DNA from 4 places in the Micromonospora sp. NPDC049151 genome. Region 2 is predicted to be linked to each of the others. Evidence: riboswitches for the same ligand, from Rfam matches in the RefSeq annotation. Region 2 holds a riboswitch; each other region holds the start of a gene.
The links. Region 2 has a riboswitch for cyclic di-AMP ahead of AB0B20_RS13175 (hypothetical protein). Riboswitches for the same ligand answer to the same signal wherever they lie in the genome.
Positions count from the first base shown of each region.

Region 1: it holds a riboswitch for cyclic di-AMP, as region 2 does, so the genes downstream of both, AB0B20_RS06130 (NlpC/P60 family protein) here and AB0B20_RS13175 (hypothetical protein) in region 2, are expected to answer to the same signal.
Region 3: it holds a riboswitch for cyclic di-AMP, as region 2 does, so the genes downstream of both, AB0B20_RS16340 (transglycosylase family protein) here and AB0B20_RS13175 (hypothetical protein) in region 2, are expected to answer to the same signal.
Region 4: it holds a riboswitch for cyclic di-AMP, as region 2 does, so the genes downstream of both, AB0B20_RS10965 (hypothetical protein) here and AB0B20_RS13175 (hypothetical protein) in region 2, are expected to answer to the same signal.

Region 1 is NZ_JBEZDP010000003.1:228,080-233,154, forward strand. Features, by position in the region: gene AB0B20_RS06115 (zinc metalloprotease) at 1-367, shown strand, start outside; gene AB0B20_RS06120 (pyridoxamine 5'-phosphate oxidase family protein) at 437-982, opposite strand; gene dcd (dCTP deaminase) at 1,061-1,639, shown strand; gene AB0B20_RS06130 (NlpC/P60 family protein) at 1,705-2,736, opposite strand; cyclic di-AMP (ydaO/yuaA leader) riboswitch at 2,748-2,883, opposite strand; gene AB0B20_RS06135 (peptidoglycan recognition family protein) at 3,122-5,075, shown strand, end outside.
Region 2 is NZ_JBEZDP010000009.1:95,758-100,832, forward strand. Features, by position in the region: gene AB0B20_RS13165 (AAA family ATPase) at 1-900, shown strand, start outside; gene AB0B20_RS13170 (cation diffusion facilitator family transporter) at 1,005-1,919, shown strand; cyclic di-AMP (ydaO/yuaA leader) riboswitch at 2,063-2,193, shown strand; gene AB0B20_RS13175 (hypothetical protein) at 2,198-3,271, shown strand; gene AB0B20_RS13180 (SRPBCC family protein) at 3,295-3,747, opposite strand; gene AB0B20_RS13185 (STAS domain-containing protein) at 3,849-4,208, opposite strand; gene AB0B20_RS13190 (hypothetical protein) at 4,627-5,031, shown strand.
Region 3 is NZ_JBEZDP010000012.1:113,112-118,186, forward strand. Features, by position in the region: gene htpG (molecular chaperone HtpG) at 1-860, shown strand, start outside; gene AB0B20_RS16335 (LLM class flavin-dependent oxidoreductase) at 916-2,472, opposite strand; cyclic di-AMP (ydaO/yuaA leader) riboswitch at 2,638-2,783, shown strand; gene AB0B20_RS16340 (transglycosylase family protein) at 2,782-3,426, shown strand; gene AB0B20_RS16345 (YbaB/EbfC family nucleoid-associated protein) at 3,613-4,062, shown strand; gene AB0B20_RS16350 (M4 family metallopeptidase) at 4,226-5,075, opposite strand, start outside.
Region 4 is NZ_JBEZDP010000007.1:119,255-124,329, reverse strand. Features, by position in the region: gene AB0B20_RS10990 (hypothetical protein) at 1-428, opposite strand, end outside; gene AB0B20_RS10985 (heavy-metal-associated domain-containing protein) at 466-672, opposite strand; gene AB0B20_RS10980 (metal-sensitive transcriptional regulator) at 753-1,052, shown strand; gene AB0B20_RS10975 (SHOCT domain-containing protein) at 1,179-1,388, shown strand; gene AB0B20_RS10970 (YibE/F family protein) at 1,538-2,812, shown strand; cyclic di-AMP (ydaO/yuaA leader) riboswitch at 2,967-3,098, shown strand; gene AB0B20_RS10965 (hypothetical protein) at 3,102-4,130, shown strand; gene AB0B20_RS10960 (carbonic anhydrase) at 4,190-4,843, opposite strand; gene AB0B20_RS10955 (MarR family winged helix-turn-helix transcriptional regulator) at 5,009-5,075, shown strand, end outside.

The sequences.
Region 1 (5,075 bases), on a different contig from region 2:
GGCGACGTTCCCGAAGCGGACGCTGGACAAGATGGACGGCGTGGTGGTGCTCAACGAGTCGCTGCCCGGCGGCACCGCGACCAACTACAACCAGGGTGACACCGGCACCCACGAGGTCGGCCACTGGCTGAACCTCTACCACACCTTCCAGGGCGGCTGCTCCGGCTCGGGCGACAGCGTCTCCGACACCCCGGCCGAAGCGTCCCCGGCGTACCAGTGCCCGACCGGCCGGGACACCTGCTCGACCGCCGGCAAGGACCCGATCACCAACTTCATGGACTACACGTACGACTCCTGCATGTACCAGTTCACCGCCGGCCAGGCGAGCCGCATGCTTACCGCGTGGAACGCCTACCGCGCAGCCTGACCGTCGTACCGCGTACACCGGTGCCGGCCCTGTCCTCGGACGGGCCGGCACCGTTCGTCGTGGGCCGGGTCAGGCGGCCGGGCGGCGGGTGTCGAAGCCGTGCCGGCCGCGAAGGCCCTCGGCGGCAACCGGGTCACGCCGGGCCGGTTCGACCCCGCGCGGATCGAGCCACACCCGCACCTGCGGCGGGGCGGCGCCGGGCTGGGCCACCGGGTCGCGCCGGGTCAGCATCGCCGCCTCGACAGTGAACTCGAACAGCCGCCAGTCGCCCTGCGGCGCCGCGCGGGCGATCCGGGCCAGCCGCGTCACCGTGGCAGGGTCGGTCACCTGCCGCGCGCGCCCCGCGATGTACGCCTCGTCGTCGCTCTCCTCCGGCGGGAACGAGTGCAGCGCGTAGCGGCCGTCGCGTTCGAGGTCGCGGCGCTTCGGCGAGTCGACGACGAAGCACCAGAGCCCGTCTGCGGTGATCACCGGGGAGACCGGGTGGACCCGGGGGCCGCCGTCGGCGCGGACCGTGGCGAGGTAGCCGAAGCCCGGCCCATACTGCTGCATCAGGAGGCGGATCTCGTCGGCGAGGCGGGGCTCGTCGGCGGCGAATTCGGACCAGGAAGCCATGTGGACACTCTATCGAACACGTGTACGAAGATGTAGTGCGACACGCAGGTCACCCATACCGGTCGCTATGGTGTTCGGATGCTGCTCTCCGACCGCGACCTGGTCTCCGAGATCAAGGCCGGCACGCTCGCGCTGGAGCCCTTCGAGCCGACGCTGGTGCAGCCGTCGAGCATCGACGTACGCCTGGACCGGCTGTTCCGGGTCTTCAACAACCATCTCTACACACACATCGACCCGTCGAAGCAGCAGGACGACCTGACCTCGATGGTCGAGGTGCCGGAGGGACAGCCGTTCGTGCTGCACCCGGGCGAGTTCGTGCTCGCCTCCACGCTTGAGGTGATCTCGCTGGGCGACCAGCTCGCCGGGAGGCTGGAGGGCAAGTCGAGCCTGGGGCGGCTGGGGCTGCTGACCCACTCGACGGCCGGATTCATCGACCCGGGCTTCTCCGGCCACGTCACGCTGGAGCTGTCGAACGTGGCGAACCTGCCGATCACGCTCTGGCCGGGCATGAAGATCGGCCAGCTCTGCATCTTCCGGCTCTCCTCGCCGGCCGAGCACCCGTACGGCTCGGCCGTCTACGGCTCGCGTTACCAGGGGCAGCGCGGCCCGACGCCGAGCCGGTCCTGGCAGAGCTGGCGCACCTGGCCGACGCGCTGACGGACGCCCGCAGTTGTTAAGAAGGGCCCCCTCCTCTACCGGAGGCGTTAAGAGGGGGCCCTTCCTTACACCCGGCCGTAGCTGTTGATGTCGCCGTCGTCGACCCGCTTCATCGTGATGGGCTTGCCCGACTGGGAGGCGTGCACCACCCAGCCGTCGCCCACGTACATCGCCACGTGGTGCAGGTCGCCGTAGTAGAAGACGAGATCACCGGCACGCAGCTCGGCACGGCCGATCCGCTTCGTCACGCCGTGCTGCTGGCGTGCGTTGTGCGGCAGCGACACGCCGCCCTTGGCCCACGCCGCCATGGTCAGGCCCGAGCAGTCGAAGTGGTCCGGCCCGGCCGCGCCCCAGACGTAGATCTTGCCGATCTGGGCGCAGGCGAACTTGACCGCCGCACCGGCCGCGCCACCGGGGTAACCGGCCGGGCAGGGCGCCGGGCGCAGCGGGCCGCCGCCGCCCTTGCCGTACACCTTGAGCCGCAGCTTCTGCAGCCGGGCGATCTCGGCGTCGATCTGCTTCTTCTTCGCCGCGAGCTGGGCCTCGGTGCGCGCCAGCCCGGCGATCATCTCGTCCAGCGGCTTCTTCTTCGCCGCCAGTTCGTCGCGCAGCGCGGCGACGGAGCGCACCTGCTCGTGCTGCCGGTGCGCGAAGCGGTCGAGCAGTTCCAGGCCGTTGACCAGGTCACCCGGTGAGCGGCTGCCCAGCAGCGCGTTGACGGTGGAGAGGTTGTCGCCCTTGTAGGCGTCGGCGGCGAGCCCGCCGACCTGGCCGAGCGCGGCGTCCACCCGGGCCTGGAGGGGCGCGATCTGCCGGCCGAGCGCGTCGGCCTGCTCGCGCCGCGCGGCGAGCTGTTCGCGTACGGCGTTGACCTGTTCGATGACCGGTTCGAGCTTGTTCCAGTCGCGGTCGATCTGGGCCTCGATCTCGGCGACCGAGGGTTCGGCGTGTGCCGCGGTGGCGCCACCGGTCAGGACGACAGCGGTGCCGACCAGGGCGGCGAGGGCGGTGGTGAAGCGGGACCAGCGGGTACGCGGCACAGCCGTGGACCGGTCGACAGACCGGCTCGACGACGGCCGCGGGGCATGGAGTGCCACCGGCGTCCGTACTCCTTCTTCAGTTCCGCCTACCGGGTTAGCTGACGGATTCGGGCGGGAAGGGAGCCGCCCTACCGCATCGCTGCGGATTCACCCCAGGTACCTGGTTCCCCGGCTCGCCCGCGGGCGACTCGGCGGTGCCGGTCCGTCACCGACCGGGTTGGACGGTGAGACGTACGGCCGACGATTCACCAGAGTAGGGACCACCGTTATCGATCCGCAACTTCCAGCGACGTGACACTCCGTACGCGATCCGGCGGCGAACCACTGACGGAAGTGAAATTTTCTTTCACGGCTGATTACTTACTGGAAAGGTATTGACCGTCACGGGTGTGCGGAGTGAGGGTGGAGACGCAGTGACCCCCATCCCTGTCCAGGAGGTTCGATGCACCTCTCCGCCCCGCCGTCGGGCAGACGGATACTGCTCGCCGCCGCCGTGGCCACCGCCACCGCGCTGGCGACGACCGGCCCGGTGACCGCCGCGCCGGACACGTCCCCGCCCGCGAGCGACAGGCAACAACAATACGCCGCCGCGGCCGCCGAGTACGGCGTCCCGCAGAACGTGCTGCTCGGTGTCTCCTATCTGGAGTCCCGCTGGGACACCCACACCGGGCAGCCGAGCACCAGCGGCGGCTACGGCCCGATGCACCTGACCGACGCCGCGCACATCCTCGCCATGCCGGGCAGCGCCCACGTCGACGAGGACGAGGACCCGCGCGGCGACGACTCCCGTCCACTGAAGCTCGACCCGGCCACGGCCGCCACGCCGGAGCGGGAGGCCCCGCTGCCGCCCGCCTCGCTCCAGACGCTCGACGCCGCCGCCGCGCTCACCGGGCTCGACGCCGGGACGCTGCGGACCGACCCGGCCGCGAACATCCGCGGTGGCGCGGCGCTGCTGGCGTCGTACCAGAAGGCTCTGGGCGGGCCGGTCGGCGCCGGCACCGACCCGGCGGCCTGGTACGGCGCGGTGGCCCGGTACTCCGGCGCGGACACCACCGACGGCGCGGCGGCCTTCGCCGACGAGGTGTACGACCAGCTCGGCCAGGGCGCCAGCCGGACCACCGACGACGGCCAGCGGGTCACGCTCGCCGCCACCGCCGCGACGCCGGACCGCTCCCGGCTGGCCCGGCTCGGTTTGCGTAACGCCGAGCGGCCGGACGGGCTGGAGTGCCCGGTGCGGCTGGCCTGTGAGTGGATCCCCGCGCCGTACGAGCAGCTCAGCGACGACCCGGGTGACTACGGCAACCACGATCTTGGCGACCGGCCGAAGCAGCAGAAGATCGAGTACATCGTCATCCACGACACCGAGGGCTACTTCGGCCCGAGCGTCGACCTGGTGAAGCGGGCCGACTACCTGGGCTGGCACTACACGCTGCGCTCGGTGGACGGCTACATCGCCCAGCACATCAAGACCAAGGACGTCGGCTGGCACGCCGGCAACTGGTACGTCAACGCGAAGTCCATCGGCCTGGAGCACGAGGGCTTCGCCGGTCAGGGCACCTGGTACACCGAGGCGATGTACCGCACCTCCGCCAAGCTGGTGCGCCACCTGGCGCTGAAGCTCGGCATCCCGATGGACCGGCAGCACATCATCGGCCACGACAACGTGCCCGGCATCAACGCCGGCGCGGTGGGCGGCATGCACTGGGACCCGGGACCGTACTGGGACTGGTCGCACTACTTCGACCTGATGAAGGCGCCGTTCCGCACCACCGGCACCGCGCGGACCGGTCTGGTCACCATCGACCCGGACTTCGCCACCAACCGGCCGGCGTTCACCGGCTGCAACCAGCAGCCGCCGGGCGTCCCGACGCCCAGGCCGCCGGCCGAGCCGTGCCCGTCGCGCGGCTCCTCGTCGGTGATCCTGCGGACCGCGCCGAGCCCGGACGCCCCGCTCGTCAACGACCTCGGGCTGCGCCCGGACGGCACGCCGGACACGATGTACATCTCCGACCACGGCGCCCGCGCCTCGGCCGGTCAGACGTACGCGCTCGCCGGCCGGCAGGGTGACTGGACGGCGATCTGGTATCTCGGCCAGAAGGCGTGGTTCCTCAACCCGGCCTCCGCGCCGACCGCGAAGTGGGCCACCGGCTTCGTGGTGACCCCGCGGCCCGGCAAGGCCACCATCCCGGTGTACGGGCGGGCCTACCCGGAGCAGGCCGCCTACCCGGACACCATCCCGTACCAGACCATCTCGCCGCTTCAGTACACGTTCGCCGCCGGCCAGCGGTACGCGGTCGGCGGGGTGCTGCCCGGCGAGTACTACCGGGCCGTCTCGTTCGACGGTTCGGCCCCGGGTGACCGGACCGTGGTACGCGGCGAGAACCGCTACGTGCAGG
Region 2 (5,075 bases):
CGGCTGCGCCGCTACGCCGGGGGGATCCTCTCCTCGGCCGAGATCCGGCTGCTCGGGCAGGCGTACCGCACGCTCGGGACCGACGGGCTGACCGTGGCGGACATCGCGCTGCTCGACGAGCTGGACGCGCTGCTCGGCAAGCCCGTGCAGCGGGCCCGGCCCAGGCGCGACCCGTACCAGCTCGCCGGTGGCGTGCGCGAGCTGAGCACGTACGCCGACCGGCAGCGTGCCGCCCGCGCGGCGGCCCGGGAGCGTCCGGCCGACTACCGCGACTACGCGCACGTGGTGGTGGACGAGTCGCAGGACGTCTCGCCGATGCAGTGGCGGATGGTCGGGCGGCGCGGGCGGCTGGCGTCCTGGACGGTGGTCGGCGATCCGGCGCAGACCGCCTGGACCGGCGACCCGCAGGAGCTGGACCGCGCCCGGGACCAGGCGCTGGGCCGACGCAAGCGGCACCGCTACGAGCTGACCACCAACTACCGCAACTCGGCGGAGATCTTCGCGGTGGCGGCGGCGGAGATCCGCCGGCTCTACCCGGACCTGCCGCTGCCCGACGCGGTGCGGTCCACCGGCGTGCCGCCGGTCGAGCGCACGGTGCCCGCCGCCGACCTGCCGGCGGCCACCGTCGAGGCGGCCGAGGCGCTGCTCGCGCAGGTGGAGGGCACCGTTGGTGTGATCACGCCGGTGCCACGCCGGGACGAGGTGGCCGGCTGGCTGGGCGCGCTCGGCGCGAGCCGGCTCCAGGTGGTCACCAGCCTCCAGGCGAAGGGCATGGAGTACGACGGCGTGGTGCTGGTGGCGCCGAGTGAGATCCGGGCCGACCCCGGTTCGGGGGTACGCACGCTCTACGTGGCGCTGTCCCGGGCGACCCAGCGCCTCACCACGCTCGACCCGCTCTGAGGGACACCCGTCCGCGCCCCTGACGTCACCCACAGTTCAGTTGCATACATAGCGATGTGAACATACATTGGGCCTGGCCGGTACGGGGCAGGAAGGGTGTTGGCGTGGGCGCAGGTCATGACCACAGCGGCGCGGTGGCCAACGCGGCACACCGCCACCGGGGCCGCCTCTGGGCCGCCTTCGCGCTGCTCGCCGTCCTGATGGTGGTCGAGGCGGTGGCCGCCTTCACCACCGGCTCGCTCGCGCTGCTCTCCGACGCCGGGCACATGTTCACCGACGTCCTCGGCATCGGCATGGCACTGGCCGCGATCACCGCCGCCCGCCGCGCCGGCACCGACCCGCAGCGCACGTTCGGGCTCTACCGGCTGGAGGTGCTCGCCGCCCTGGCCAACGCCGTGCTGCTCGGCGCCGTCGCGCTCTACGTCCTGGTCGAGGCGGTACGCCGGTTCGGCGAGCCGCCGGAGGTGCTGGCCGGCCCGATGCTCGTGGTGGCGGTGCTCGGCCTGCTCGCCAACATCGTCGCGTTCGCGCTGCTGCGCGCCGGGGCGAAGGAGAGCATCAACCTGCGCGGGGCGTACCTGGAGGTGCTCGGCGATCTGCTCGGCTCGCTCGGCGTGATCGCCGCCGCGCTGGTCATCGCCGCGACCGACTGGTGGTGGGCCGATCCGCTGGTAGCCGTCGGGATCGGCCTGTTCATCCTGCCGCGCACCTGGCGGCTCGGCCGGGCCGCGCTGCGCATCCTGGTGCAGGCCGCGCCGGAGCACCTCCAGGTGACCGCCGTGCACGACCGGCTGGCCGCCGTACCCGGCGTGGCCGAGGTGCACGACCTGCACGTGTGGACGCTCACCTCGGGCATGGAGGTGGCCTCGGCGCACCTGACCACCGACCCGGGCGTGGACCCGGGGCAGGTGCTGGCCGCCGCGCGGGCCGCCCTGCACGAGGACTTCTCCATCGATCACGCCACGTTGCAGGTCGAACCCGGAGCGTCGGCCGGCGTGTGCGGGAAGACCGAGTGGTGATTAGGGCAGACTTAAATCACTGTGGCTGTTGTAGTCTTATGCCGGTTTTGCCCCACCTAGTGGCGTTGCTCCACCGAGCCACGCCCGGGCAGCGCCGGTAGTGTCGGTCGCGGCCGCACCCGCGGACGCCACCGGCCCCGGTGGGGCGGCCGTCGCCTAATCGTCCGCAGGGACGAGCCGGGGAACCACGTACGTGGGGTGCATCCGCGTCAGCGGTAGGGATCTTCCGTCCCGAACCCGTCAGCTAACCCGGTCGGCGTTGACGGAAGGACGTGTGAATGCCCCACGTGGCACCTGTACGACGGACAGCCGCCCGGTTGGCGGCCCTGCTCGTCGCGACGCTGGCCCTCGGCGTCGCGACTGTTCCGGTCTCCCCCGCCTCGGCGGGGCCGGCGACCGGCCTGCTCGCCGCCGCGCCCGGCGGCGACGACGAGGGCGGCACGCCCGAACTGCGTGCCCAGCTCGACGCCGCCAGCAAGGGCTGGCTGGAGGCCAAGGCCGCGCTGAACCGGTCGGTGAGCCGCCAGAAGCAACTGAACGAACAGCTCAAGACGGTCGGCGCCGAGCTGGCCGTACGCGACGCCAAGGTCGGCGAGATCGCCGCCGTGGCGTACCGCAACGGCCGCCTGGGCACCGCCGGGGTGCTGCTGGGCAGCAGCAGCCCGGAGGGCTTCATGGACCGGGCCGCCGCGCTGGAACAGGTCGCCGCGCACGAGGACCGTACGCTGCGCGACCTGATCGCCACCCGGGACCAGGCCACCCGCACCCGCGCCCAGCTCGACGGCGAGATCCGCGAGCAGCGCAAGCAGGTGACGGTGATGGCCAAGCGCAAGGAGCAGGCCGAGCGCGCCCTGGAGGTGGCGAACGACCGCGCCACGCGCAGCAGCAGCGGCGGCAGCGTCCAGGGCACCTCCACCAAGAACGCGAAGCCGGCGCCGCGCAACTCGGACGGCTCCTGGCCCCCGGAGTCGTGCAGCGTCAACGACCCGACCCCGGCCAACGGCTGCATCACCCCGCGCACGCTGCACGCGCTGCAACAGGCGAAGGCGGCCGGCTTCACCAGGTACGTCTCGTGCCACCGGCCCAGCGGCTCGGGCGAGCACCCGAAGGGGCGGGCCTGCGACTTCGCCGCGCAGAAGAACGGCTTCGGCGGCGTGGCCTCCGGCGGCGACCGGACGTACGGCAACAACCTGGCCGCGTACTTCGTGCGCAACGCCGACCCGCTCGCCGTGCTCTACGTGATCTGGTTCAAGCAGATCTGGCTGCCCAGCAGCGGGTGGAAGTCGTACAGCGGGGGCAACGGCGACCCGTCCAGCGACCACACCAACCACGTGCACCTGTCGGTGTACTGAGCGCCCGGAAGGGGCCGGCCGGATCAGGCCGGCCGGCCCTCCAGGGTCGCTCCGAGACGCGCCGCCAGGCCCAGGTGAGCCGCCCGGGCCTGGCGGAACGCGTACCCGAACAGCGGTGCCGGCGCGGTGAGCGTGATCTCCACCTCGACGCGTACCGTGCCGTCGTCCTCGTCGCGCAGCCGGGTGTGGTTGCGTACGGTCGTCGCCGGCTGCTGCCGGGCGACGGTGACCACCTCGTCCTCGCTCGCGATCAGCACGTCCGCCTGGTAGGTCACCGGGAAGTGCAGCGGGCCGAGTTGCAGCCGGTCGGTGATCGCGTAGCTGGCCAGCGCGCCGGGCCGGGCCGGCAGCTTCCGGACCCGGACGATCAGCGGATGCAGCTCACCCTGGCGACTCAGGTCGCCTAGCAGGGCCACCGCTTCGGCCCGGCTGCACCGGGCCTGCACGGTGTAGCTGAAGCTGTCGCTGCTCTGCAAGCGGGCCCCCTCGCCGTCGTGCGTCGCGACGATCGTCCCGTACCGACGCCGGACTGGCAACGGGTAGAAGGTCCCCTGGCCGCAGGGGGTGCGAACGGCGCTCAGGCGCCGGGCAGCACCTCGGGGGTGTCGTCGGCGAACCACGGCTCGGGCGCGCCGAAGAGGCCGAGCAGGCCGGTCACCCAGAGCTGCCGGTGCACGAACCGGCTCGGCTCGGTGACCACGAGCTTGACGCCGCTGACCTCGCAGGTCTGGAAGCCGGCGACCATGGCGCTGATGCCGACCGAGTCGATGAACGTGACAAGCCGCATGTTCAGCTCGATCCGCGCGGGGCGGGCCTTCGCGAGCACCTCGGCGATCGCTTCCCGCACCTCGTACGCGGTGTCGACGTCGATCTCCCCACGGGGCGCGATCTCGACGACACCACCCGGCCGCACCGACTTCACGATCGACAGGCTCACGCGAGCACCTCCACTCGCCCATGACGGGCGCCTCATCAGTACGCGGGCCGCGACCGAGAGTATTCCTCCCACGCCCCGGTCGCCACCCCCCGGGATGAGCAATTCGCGAACTGGGCACACCTGGGCGTACCCAATCCGGACCACCGGGTTCCAGTTTCCCCCTGTGGCGGGCCACGGCCAACCGTGCGACCGGGCGGGCCCGCCGATCCCGCGGACCAGGGTAGCTGGCGCACGCACGTCCCGTCCGCACCCGTCCCGGCGCGTTCGGGTGCTTCGTCCCGTTCACCGGCCGCACCCGCCATGACCCGGGCGTGGTTTGCCGCCGGGTCCGGTGGGGCACTGCCCGGGACAGTGACCGCCGGATGGACACCGGAGTCCGAAGTGGCCGCCGGCCTTCGGCACCCGAGGAGGTAGAACGATGTTCGGAACCAACCTGCTGGACCGCCGGGGCAAGGCCGAGCGGGTCGCCGACCAGGCGTGGCAGCACCTGCTCTCCGCCGTCGGTTCCGCCGGTGACAGCATGCGCGACGCCACCCGGACCGCCCGCCGCAGCTCCTCCGGCCTGGCCGACGACGCCACCGACCTGGTCGGCTCCGCCGCCGAGGAGGCACGCCGCCGGGCCGGTCTCGCGTTCGACGCGCTCGCCGGCCGCCGTCCCGCGCTGCCCTGGACGCTGCTGATCGCGGCGGCGCTCGCCGGCGCGGCGATCGGCTGGGCCGCCGGCACCGCGGCACGCGCCGCCGGCAGCCGGGACCGCGCCGCCGACGACATCGAGTTCGTGGACGTGGACCGGCCGAACTCCCCGGCCGGCCTGGACGGCTGACCCCAGACGCGCCAGACACGGTGGCCGCCCCCGGGACTCCCGGG
Region 3 (5,075 bases), on a different contig from region 2:
TCCTCCAGCAGGACCGGCAGATCCGCGCGGTGCGCCGCCGGCTGGTCAAGAAGGTCCTCGCCACGCTCAAGGACATGTCCGCCGAGTCGTACCGCACGTTCTGGACCGAGTTCGGGCCGGTGGTCAAGGAGGGTCTGCTGGAGGACCCGGACAACACCGAGACGCTGCTGGAGCTGGTGCGCGCCGCCAGCACCCACGACCCGGCCGAGCCGACCACGCTGCGCGCGTACGTGGAGCGGATGCGCGACGGCCAGACCGAGATCTACTACGCCACCGGCGAGAACCGGACCACCATCGAGAACTCGCCGCACCTGGAGGCGTTCCGCGCCAAGGGCTACGAGGTGCTGATCCTCACCGACCCGGTGGACGAGGTGTGGGTCGAGCGGGTCGGCGCGTACGACGGGAAGACGCTGCGCTCGGTCGCCAAGGGCCAGGTGGACCTGGAGACCGACGAGGAGAAGGAGAAGGCCGAGGCGGAACGGCAGGAGTACGCCGACCTGCTCACCTTCCTCGGCGGCGCGCTCGCCGACAGCGTCAAGGAGGTGCGCCTGTCCACCCGGCTGACCACCTCACCGGCCTGCGTCGTGGGCGACGCGCACGACATGACGCCGACGCTGGAGAAGATGTACCGGGCCATGGGCCAGGAGGTGCCCCAGGTCAAGCGGATCCTGGAGCTGAACCCGGCCCACCCGCTGGTCACCGGGCTGCGCAAGGCGCACGGGGAGGGCGGCGACCCGGCCGCGCTGACCGAGACCGCCGAGCTGCTGTACGGCATGGCGCTGCTGGCCGAGGGCGGCGAGCTGGCCGACCCGGCCCGGTTCACCCGGATCCTGGCCGACCGCCTGGCCCGCGGCCTGTAGCGGTGAGGCGGGGCCCCTTCTCGTCGCCGGCGCGACAAGAAGAAGGGGCCCCGCCTCACAACTGGCCGGGGAAGAACCCGTGCCGGGCCAGCGGCTCGACGATCTGGTGCTCCTCGTACGACAGGTGCGACAGCAGCGTGTCGGTGAGCAGGTCCACCGCCTCCTGGAGTCCGGTGAAGTCGCCGGGCCGGCGGACCAGCTCCACGAGCGCGCGGTCGACGCTCTCCACCACGCCGTGGATCACCACGTGTTCCTCCTCGAGGCGGTCCAGCACGGCGGCCAGCCCGGTCTCGGAGCGGCGCAGGTGCGGGAAGATCGAGGCGTCCTCAAGCCCGTGGTGCTGGGTGACCATGGTGCAGTACGCCGCGCAGTAGGCCCCGAGCGTCCAGTTGTTCTGCCGCATGGTCATCTCGTTCAGCGCGGCCCGCGCCCGGCCCGGCGAGACAGTGCCCTGCTTGACCTGTTCCAGCAGGTCGCGCACCTGGGCCAGCTCCTGGCGCAGGTGGTCGTGCACGTCCACCAGGTGCTGCCCGGCGGCCTGTCCCCGGGGCGGGTAGACGTGCCCGGCCGGCGGCGGCGGGGCGCTCGGGCGAGTGGACTCGTCCCAGGGGCGGCGCGCGCTCAGGCGTACCCCCGGGTCCGGGGTGGGCGTGACCCCGAGCGTGCTGGGCGCGCCGGCGGCGGCCTGTTGCCCGGTGGCCGCGCGGGGCTCGGGCGGGGTGCGCTCGGCGGCGACCAGCTCGCGCACGGCGGGCGCGACCTCCTGGCCGAAGATCTGGATCGCGCGCGGCTCGTCGCTGCCGAGGATGAACGTGGTGATGCCGTGCTCCAGCGTGAGCCCGGCCAGCTCCTCGACCCACTGTTCCGGCGGCCCGGCCAGGAAACCGGCCGACGAGCGGGCGAACGTGCCTGTCACGTTGAGCATGCGGCGGATCGTGGCCGGGTCGCGTCCGGCGGCCCGGGCGCCCTCCTCCACCAGCGCGTTCAGGGCGGGCAACTCGTCGGGACCCTTCGGCAGGTACGACAGCGACGGCAGCCAGCCGTCCGCGGCGCGGCCCACCAGGCGCAGCATGCGCGGCTTGTACGCGCCGACCCAGATGCCCACCGGGTGGGCGGGCGCCGGGCCGCGCTTGGCGCCGACCACCCGGTAGTGCTCGCCGTCGACACGGATCATGCCGCGGTGGCCGGTGTCCCAGACCTCGCGGATCACCCGGATCGCCTCGTCGAGGGCGTCGACGGCCGCGCCGGGGGACAGGCGCCGCCCGCCCGTTGCCTCGATCGCGTCCCAGAAGGCGCCCGCGCCGAGCCCCAGCTCGACCCGGCCGCCGGTGAGCAGGTCCAGGCTGGCGACGCTGCGCGCCAGCACCACCGGCTGGCGCAACGGCAGGTTGAGGACGTTTCCGGCCAGGCGGACGCGTTCGGTGGCGGCGGCCACGTAGGACATCAGCGTCCAGGTGTCCAGGAAACCCGGCTGGTACGGGTGGTCCTGGAAGGTGACCAGGTCCAGTCCGACCTGCTCGCAGAGCCGGGCCAGCGCCACCACCTGGTCCGGCTGCGCGGCGGCGGGGGTGAGGAAGCCGCCGAAGGTCAGCTCGTGTCCGTGATCGGTCATCCGTCCCGCCTCCCGTGATCTTGCCCAGTCCTGCCACGGTAGCGCCCGGTCGCCCGGCCGGGTGAAGGGCATCACAAGAAGTGGACGATCGGCGCAAAGCGCTCCTAGCGTCGGTTTCGTTCGCAGTAGCGGACACCGCGGGCCGGAAACGCCAAATCCCGCCGCCGGCCGCAGTCACCGAACCTCGTGCGGGAGCGGGGGAACCACACGTTCCACGGTGCATCGTCACCTCGGGGTGAAGCCGCCACCGGCGGCCGGGCTCCTCGGCCCGAACCCGACAGCTCACCTCGTCGGCGTGGAGGAATCCACATGGCAACCGAATACTCAGCCCGAAGCCGCCGTACCGCTCTCGGAGCGGTGATGGCCGGCGCCGCCCTCGGCGCCGCGACCCTGTTCGGCTCGGCCGCTCCGGCCAGCGCGGGCGTCAACTGGGACGCCGTCGCACGCTGCGAGTCGGGCGGGAACTGGAAGATCAACACCGGCAACGGCTACTACGGCGGGCTCCAGTTCTCCCGTGCCACCTGGAACGGCTACGGCGGCCAGAAGTACGCCGCCCGCGCCGACCTGGCCAGCCGGTCCGAGCAGATCGCCGTCGCGGAGAAGGTGCTGCGCGGGCAGGGCATCGGCGCCTGGCCGGTCTGCGGCAAGAAGGGCGGCTCGGCGAAGAAGAGTTCCGGGCCGGCTGCGGCCGAGAAGCGGTCAGGCGCGAAGAAGGCCGCGCCGCGGCGACCGGCCACGAAGAGGGCCGCGCCGGAGCGGGCCACCACCCTCGTCGCGCCACAGCCCAGGACCGGCACCGGGACGTACCTGGTCCGGCCGGGGGACACGCTGTCGGAGATCGCCGTGGCGCAGCGCGTGGACGGCGGCTGGCGTGCCCTGCACGAGCGCAACCGCGCGGTGGTGGGCGACGACCCGGGGCTGATCTTCCCCGGTCAGCGGCTGCGTCTGCGCTGACCGGTCTCGCGGACGCCCGGCCGCTTCACCCCGGCCGGGCGTCCGCGCCCGTGCGACACGCCGCGTTGCCGGTGTCCGGCCTGCTCGCGGCACCGGGACGCGGCCCGCGAGGGCCGGTAGGCGCGATTCGTCGGGGGCGGTTGCTAGGGTCACGGTCCTCGGCTAAGACGTGAAGAAAGCGCTGATATGACCAACGACCCGTTCTCGGCGGCGGCGAGCATCGACGAGCTGCTGACCCGTACGCAGCAGGCGCTCACCGCGATGCGCTCCCGGGCCTCGGCGCACGCCGACGGCGAGGCGGCCGACCTGCTGCGCGCCGAGGGCACGGCCGCCGGCGGCCGGGTCCGCGCCGTCGCCGTCCAGGGTGGCCGGCTGGATTCCGTGACGATCGACCCGGAGCTGGCCGGCGAGCCGCTGGACGTCCTCGGCGGGCACCTCGTCGCCGCCGCCAATGCCGCGCTGTCCGAGCTGGACGCCCAGGTCAGCGCATCTGCGCGGGCCGACGCCGATGCGCTCGCCGCCCGGCTCGGCAGCATGGGCGACCAGGCCGAGCTGTTCGGCCGCGCGATGCACGAGGCTGCCGCGCGGATCCACCGCGACCGCGGCACCGCGTCCCAGGGCGCCCGCCCGGCCTGACGAACCGGGTGCCCACCCGGACGACGCGACGAAGCGCCCGGCTCGACGCGATGCCGTCCGGCAAGCCGCGATGCCGTCCGGCCAGGCGCCGTGAGGGGCCCGGCCGGGCATGACGAGGCGGCCGGCCGTCGGGAGGACGACGACCGGCCGCGCTACGCCACGGTCAGCTCAGGGTGACCGCGGTGTCGTCGACGACGAAGGACGTCTGCAACGAGCTGTCCTCCACGCCGCTGAACGAGATGGTCGCCGTGGTGCCGGCCAGCGACGAGATGTCGAAGGACCGCTGCACGTAGCCGGTGGCCTTGTTCAGGTTGGAGTAGGTGGCCAGCGTGGTGCTGCCCGCCTTGACGGTGAGCTTGTCGTACGCGGTGCTGGTGGTCGACTCCGCGCTGTCGATGTGCAGCCAGAAGCTCAACGTCGCGCGGCATCCGGCCGGGATCGTCACCGACTGACTGAGCGTGTCGGTGTGCGACGAGCCGTACCCGTCCAGCCACGCCTTGTACGAGCCGCCGTGCGCGGCCTGGCCGCTGTCGGTGGTGATGACGCCGGACGAGGCGCTCCAGCTCACGTTGCCCGACTCGAAGCCCGGGTTGGCGAGCTTGTTGCCGGAGCAGCCGCCCGACGGCGGGGTGGTCGTGGTGCTCGGGGTGGGCGTCGGGCTGCCGCCGGAGCAGGTCGGGTCACCGGACTGGGCGGGCACGCTCACCGCGTCCCAGGCCGCCTTGACCGTGTTGAACTCCGTGCAGCTGCCCGGGTAGAGGTTCTTCGCCGCCTGCAGCGTCCAGGTGCGGTACTTCAGGTACGACGAGGACGAGGTCTTCAGGAGCATGCCGTTGTACATGATCTTGATGGCCTTCTGGATGCCCAGGCCGGTCACGCTGCTGCCGTTGCAGGTCGAGCTGGACGGCTGCCCGTTCGTCGGGCTGCTGCCGTTCGCCAGCAGGTAGAACCAGTGGTTGCCCGGCCCGGCCGCGGCGTGCACCTCGGTCGACGGGATGCTGCTGGAGTAGCAG
Region 4 (5,075 bases), on a different contig from region 2:
ACCGGCGAGGCGACGCGCCAGGTGCCGTCGCCGTCCATCTCCGGGTGGACGTGCCGGAAGCCGGAGAGGTCCCGCCGGGCGACGATCAGGTGCATGCGCTTGTCGTGGGCCACCTCGTAGCGGGTGACGGGTGCGCCGTCCGGGCCGGTGATCCGGAAGGCGAACTGCCCCGCCGGGGCGGCGGCGGGCTGGAAGGTGTAGCCGCGTTCGGAGACGAGCAGGCCGCCGGGCAGGTGCGCGGAAGCGCCGCCCGCCTGGCTCTCGTCGCCGTGGCCGGCGTCGCCGGCCCCGTGGTCGCTGTCGCTGTCGTCGTGGCGGGTCTCGGCGGCCGGGGCGACGGGATCGGCCAGGTTGCCGATCCCGTACGCCGCGCCGAACACCGCCACGAGGCCGAGGGCGAAGCCACTGAGCTTCGTCGCCGTGTTCATTGGTGTCTCCTCGGTTTCCGCGGGTCCGTCGGACCCGTCACGCACCGACGAGGTCGTAGCCGGCCTCGTCGACCGCCGCGCGGACCGCGTCCACGTCCAGCGGGTCCTGACTGGTGACGGTGACCCGGCCGCCGGCCAGGTCGACCTGGACGTCGGTGACGCCCGGAAGCGCGCTCAGCTCGGTGCTCACCGAGTTGACGCAGTGCCCGCAGGTCATGCCGCTCACCTGGTAGGTGCTCTCCATCTCGCCCTCCGATCTTATACCCCCCAGGGGTACGTTCGAGACGTTAGCATACCCCCGAGGGGTACGCTATCCTCGTTTCCATGACCGCGCCGTCCAGCCCGACCCGGGGCTACACCGCCAGCAAGGACCAACTCCTCGCCCGGCTCCGCCGGATCGAGGGTCAGGTCCGTGGCATCGAGAAGATGGTCGAGGACGACCGCTACTGCATCGACGTGCTCACCCAGATCTCGGCCATCCAGGCGGCGCTGGACAAGGTCGGCCTCGGCCTGCTCGACGGCCACGCCCGGCACTGCATGCACGAGGGCGCCGCCGAGGGCCGGGCCGACGAGATGGCGACCGAGATGATGGCCGCCGTCGGCCGCCTGATGAAGCGCGGCTGAGCGGGGACCTCCGGCCCCCGGAACCAGGCACATCGACCCGCGCCGACGCGTCGGGCCGGTCGTACCGTCGAAGTGGCGGGCAGGCCGACCCCGGCGGACCCGCGGCGACGGACGGAGGGCGGCCCGATGATGTGGCAGAGCCCGATGATGGGCTGGATGTGGATCTGGTCCCTGCTGGTGCTCGCGGTGCTGGCGGGGCTCGTCTGGGCGGCCGTGCGGTGGACCGGCCCCCAGTACCTGGGCCCGACGACGGCCCGGCGCATCCTGGACGAGCGGTACGCGCGCGGCGAGATCGACGAGGACGAGTACCGGCGACGCCGGGCCGGTCTGACCTGATCACGCGAGGCGAGCGTCACCGGTCCCGGTGAGGTCAGGCTGCCTACCATGGCCGGGCGACGACCCGGACGTGGTCGACACGTCCGCGCCGCCCGGGTGACCAGACCGGTCCGGCGGACCAGGCGTCGCCCCGACCGTTGGGAGACGCCATGGGTGCCGACCACACCCGCCCCGCACCCGCCGCGCCGCCGGGCGTACGCCGGCTGCTCGTCGCAGTGGTGGTGCCGCTGTTCGCACTCACCGTGATCGCGGCGCTGGTCCTCTGGCCCCGGCAGGACCGGGAGCCGGTGGGCGGCGCGGACGTCCCCCGCTACCACGGCACGGTGACCCGGGTGGTCACCGAGCCCTGCCCGCCGACCCCGGAGGCCCCGGACGGCGGGGGCGGCCCCTGCGGCACCGTGACGGTGACCGCCGAGCAGGGTCCGGACGCGGGCCGCCAGGTCGAGACGCCGATCCCGGCCGGGCCCGGCGCGCCCCGGGTCGCGGTCGGCGACGAGGTGGTCCTGGTCGAGCTGACCGACCCGGCCGACCCGGCGGTGAAGTCCTACAACATCGCCGAGCACCAGCGCGGCACACCGCTGATCTGGCTGATGGTGCTGTTCGCCGCCGCGATCGTGGCGTTCGGCCGCTGGCGCGGGCTGGCCGCGCTCGCCGGCCTGGCGGCCAGCTTCGCCATCCTGCTCGGCTTCGTGCTGCCGGGCATCGGCGCCGGCCAGCCCCCGCTGCTGGTGGCGATCGTCGGCGCCGCGTTGATCATGTTCGTGGTGCTCTACCTGACCCACGGGATCACCGCGCAGACGTCGGTGGCGGTGCTCGGCACGCTGGGCAGCCTGGTGATCACCGGCGTGCTCGGCCTGCTCGCCACGTCCGCCACCCACCTGACCGGCTTCGGCAGCGAGGACGCCACCACGCTGTCCATGTTCCAGGCCGACGTGGACCTGCACGGCCTGCTGCTGGCCGGCATCATCATCGGCTCGCTGGGCGTGCTGGACGACGTCACGGTCACCCAGGCGGCCACCGTCACCGAACTGGCGCACGCCAACCCCGGGCTGTCCCGGCGGCAGCTCTACCGCGCGGCGACCCGGGTCGGCCGGGCCCACATCGCGTCCACCGTCAACACCATCGTGCTGGCGTACGCGGGCGCCTCGCTGCCGCTGCTGCTCCTGCTGGTCGCCGACTCCCGCCCGGTCAGCGAGATCCTCACCAGCGAGTTCCTCGCCCAGGAGATCGTCCGCAGCGCGGTGGCCACGCTCGGCCTGATCGCCGCCGTACCGCTGACCACCGGCCTGGCCGCGATCGTGACCACCGCCGGGCGGCGCCCGCGCGGCGCGGAGCCGGCGCCGCCCGCGCCCCGGCCGCCGGCCGGACGGGACGACGCGCTGGAGGCGCTCGGCGGCGGAAGGAGTACGGAGGCCGCATGGTGAGACTCCGCAGCGTGACCATCGATTTCAAACGCGACGCTGGTCACGGTGCGCCACGGCGAAATCTCGCTATTGGTCGGCTTCCGGACGTAGATCCTCACGAGTGCTGTCGGGTAACCTCGCTGCCGGTCACCGCCGAAGGCGCGCACCGGCGCCAGCGGTGCCGCCGCCCAATCGCCCACGGGCGAGCCGGGGAACCAGGTACATGGGGTGAATCCGCGACAGCGGTAGGGGCCACTTCCGTCCCGAACCCGTCAGCTAACCCGGTCGGCGGCCGACGGAAGGGAACACTGTGACGGCACCCCTGCGCCGCTGGCTGACACCCGTGGTGGCCGTGCTGGCCTCACTGGCCGTGCTGGCCGGGCCGACGCCGGCGACCGCGGCCCCCGCCGCGGCGGCACCCGGCAACCCCTCGGGCCACGAGGAGGACGGCGAACCGCCGCTCATCACCGAGGCGATCGACTCCGCCAACCGGAACTTCCTCCAGGCCAAGGCGAAGCTCGCCAAGTCGCAGGACCGCCAGCGGCGGCTGGCGGCCGAGGTGAAGACGGCACAGGCCGAACTCGACGCGCTCAGCCCGCAGGTCAACCAGCTCGCCGCCCAGTCCTACCGGACCGGCCGGATGGGCGCGATGGCGATGCTGCTGGAGAGCAACTCCCCCGACTCGTTCGTCCGCCGGGTCAACGCCCTGGACGAGCTGAACCTCCTCAACGCGCAGCGCCTGGCCGCCATCAACGCGGTCAAGACCCGCGCCGAGCAGGCCAAGATCGCGATGGACGCCGAGGTCCGCGAGCAGGAGAAGCAGAAGAACGCGATGGAGCGCGAGAAGGTGCAGGCCGAGCGCGCGCTGAAGCTCGTCGGCGGCCTCGGCTTCACCGGCGGACTGGTCTCCGCCACCTCACCGGTCGCCAAGATCGCCCCCGGCCGCACCGCCGACGGCGGGTGGAAGGCCGAGTCGTGCAGCGAGGACGACCCGACCACCTCGGGCTGCGTCACGCCGCGCACGCTGCACGCGTACAAGGAGGTCCGGCGCGCGGGCTTCAAGCGCTTCGTGGGCTGCTACCGGTCCGGCGGGCCGTGGGAGCACCCCAAGGGCAAGGCGTGCGACTGGTCGCTGCAGAACAGCGGCTTCGCACCCTGGCACAACAACGACACCCGCAGGTACGGCAACGAGGTGGCCGCCTTCCTCATCCGCAACGCCGACCGGCTGGGCATCTACTACGTCATCTGGAACCGGCAGATCTGGTTCCCGGCCACCGGCTGGCGCTCCTACAGCGGGCCGTCGAACCACACCGACCACGTCCACATGTCGCTGCTCTGACGCCGGACACCACGAAGAAGGGGCCGCCCTCGGGCGGCCCCTTTCGTCTTCCCCGTGGATCAGCTCGCCAGCGCCGGGTCTGCGGGCGCCGCCGGGGCGGGCAGCGGGGCCGGGGCCTGCGCCACGGTCCGCACCTCGCCGCCGGCGAGCCGGTACGACATGCCGACCACCGTGCACCGCCCCGCCGCCACCCGCTCGGCCAGCACGCCGGACCGGGCCAGCAGCGTCTCCACGGTCTGCGCGATGTGCACGTCGATGATGCCGTCGAGGTCCTCGACGCCCTGGCGGGCGGCGCGCAGCAGGCTGGGCGAGACCGCGTCCACCACCGCGCCCAGGTGCCCGGCCGGGGCGGCGCCGGTCCGGACCCCCTCGCGGGCGGCCTGGACCGCGCCGCACGAGTCGTGCCCGAGCACCACCACGAGCGGAGTGCCCAGCACGGTGACGGCGTACTCGACGCTGCCGAGCACCTCCGGCCCGGCGGTGTGCCCGGCGGTACGCACCACGAAGAGGTCACCGAGGCCGCGATCGAAGATGATCTCGGCGGCGAGCCGCGAGTCGGAGCAGCCGACGATCACCGCGAACGGGTGCTGGCCGTCGGCGACAGCCGCCCGATGGCCGGCGTCCTGATTCGGATGCTGGGGGACGCCGGTGACGAACCGGTGATTACCGGCACGCAGTTCGGCAAGTGCCTGCTCCGGGGTCCTCGGCGTCATGTCGCTCACCTCGTCTACCAGGGAACTACCAGGCCGGACGGCCTCGCGACCAACGTTCACACGCCCCTCGGGAGCCGTCAAGATTCGTGATACGCATTTCATACTTTCCGTCGCCGCCCGCCTCCGGACCGCGCCGATTCGGCAGGTGGCGGCGGTGGCCATAGCATGACCACCATGGCGACCACACCAGTTGAGGACGGGAGCCGCCGTAACTGGACCTTCCTCACCAACC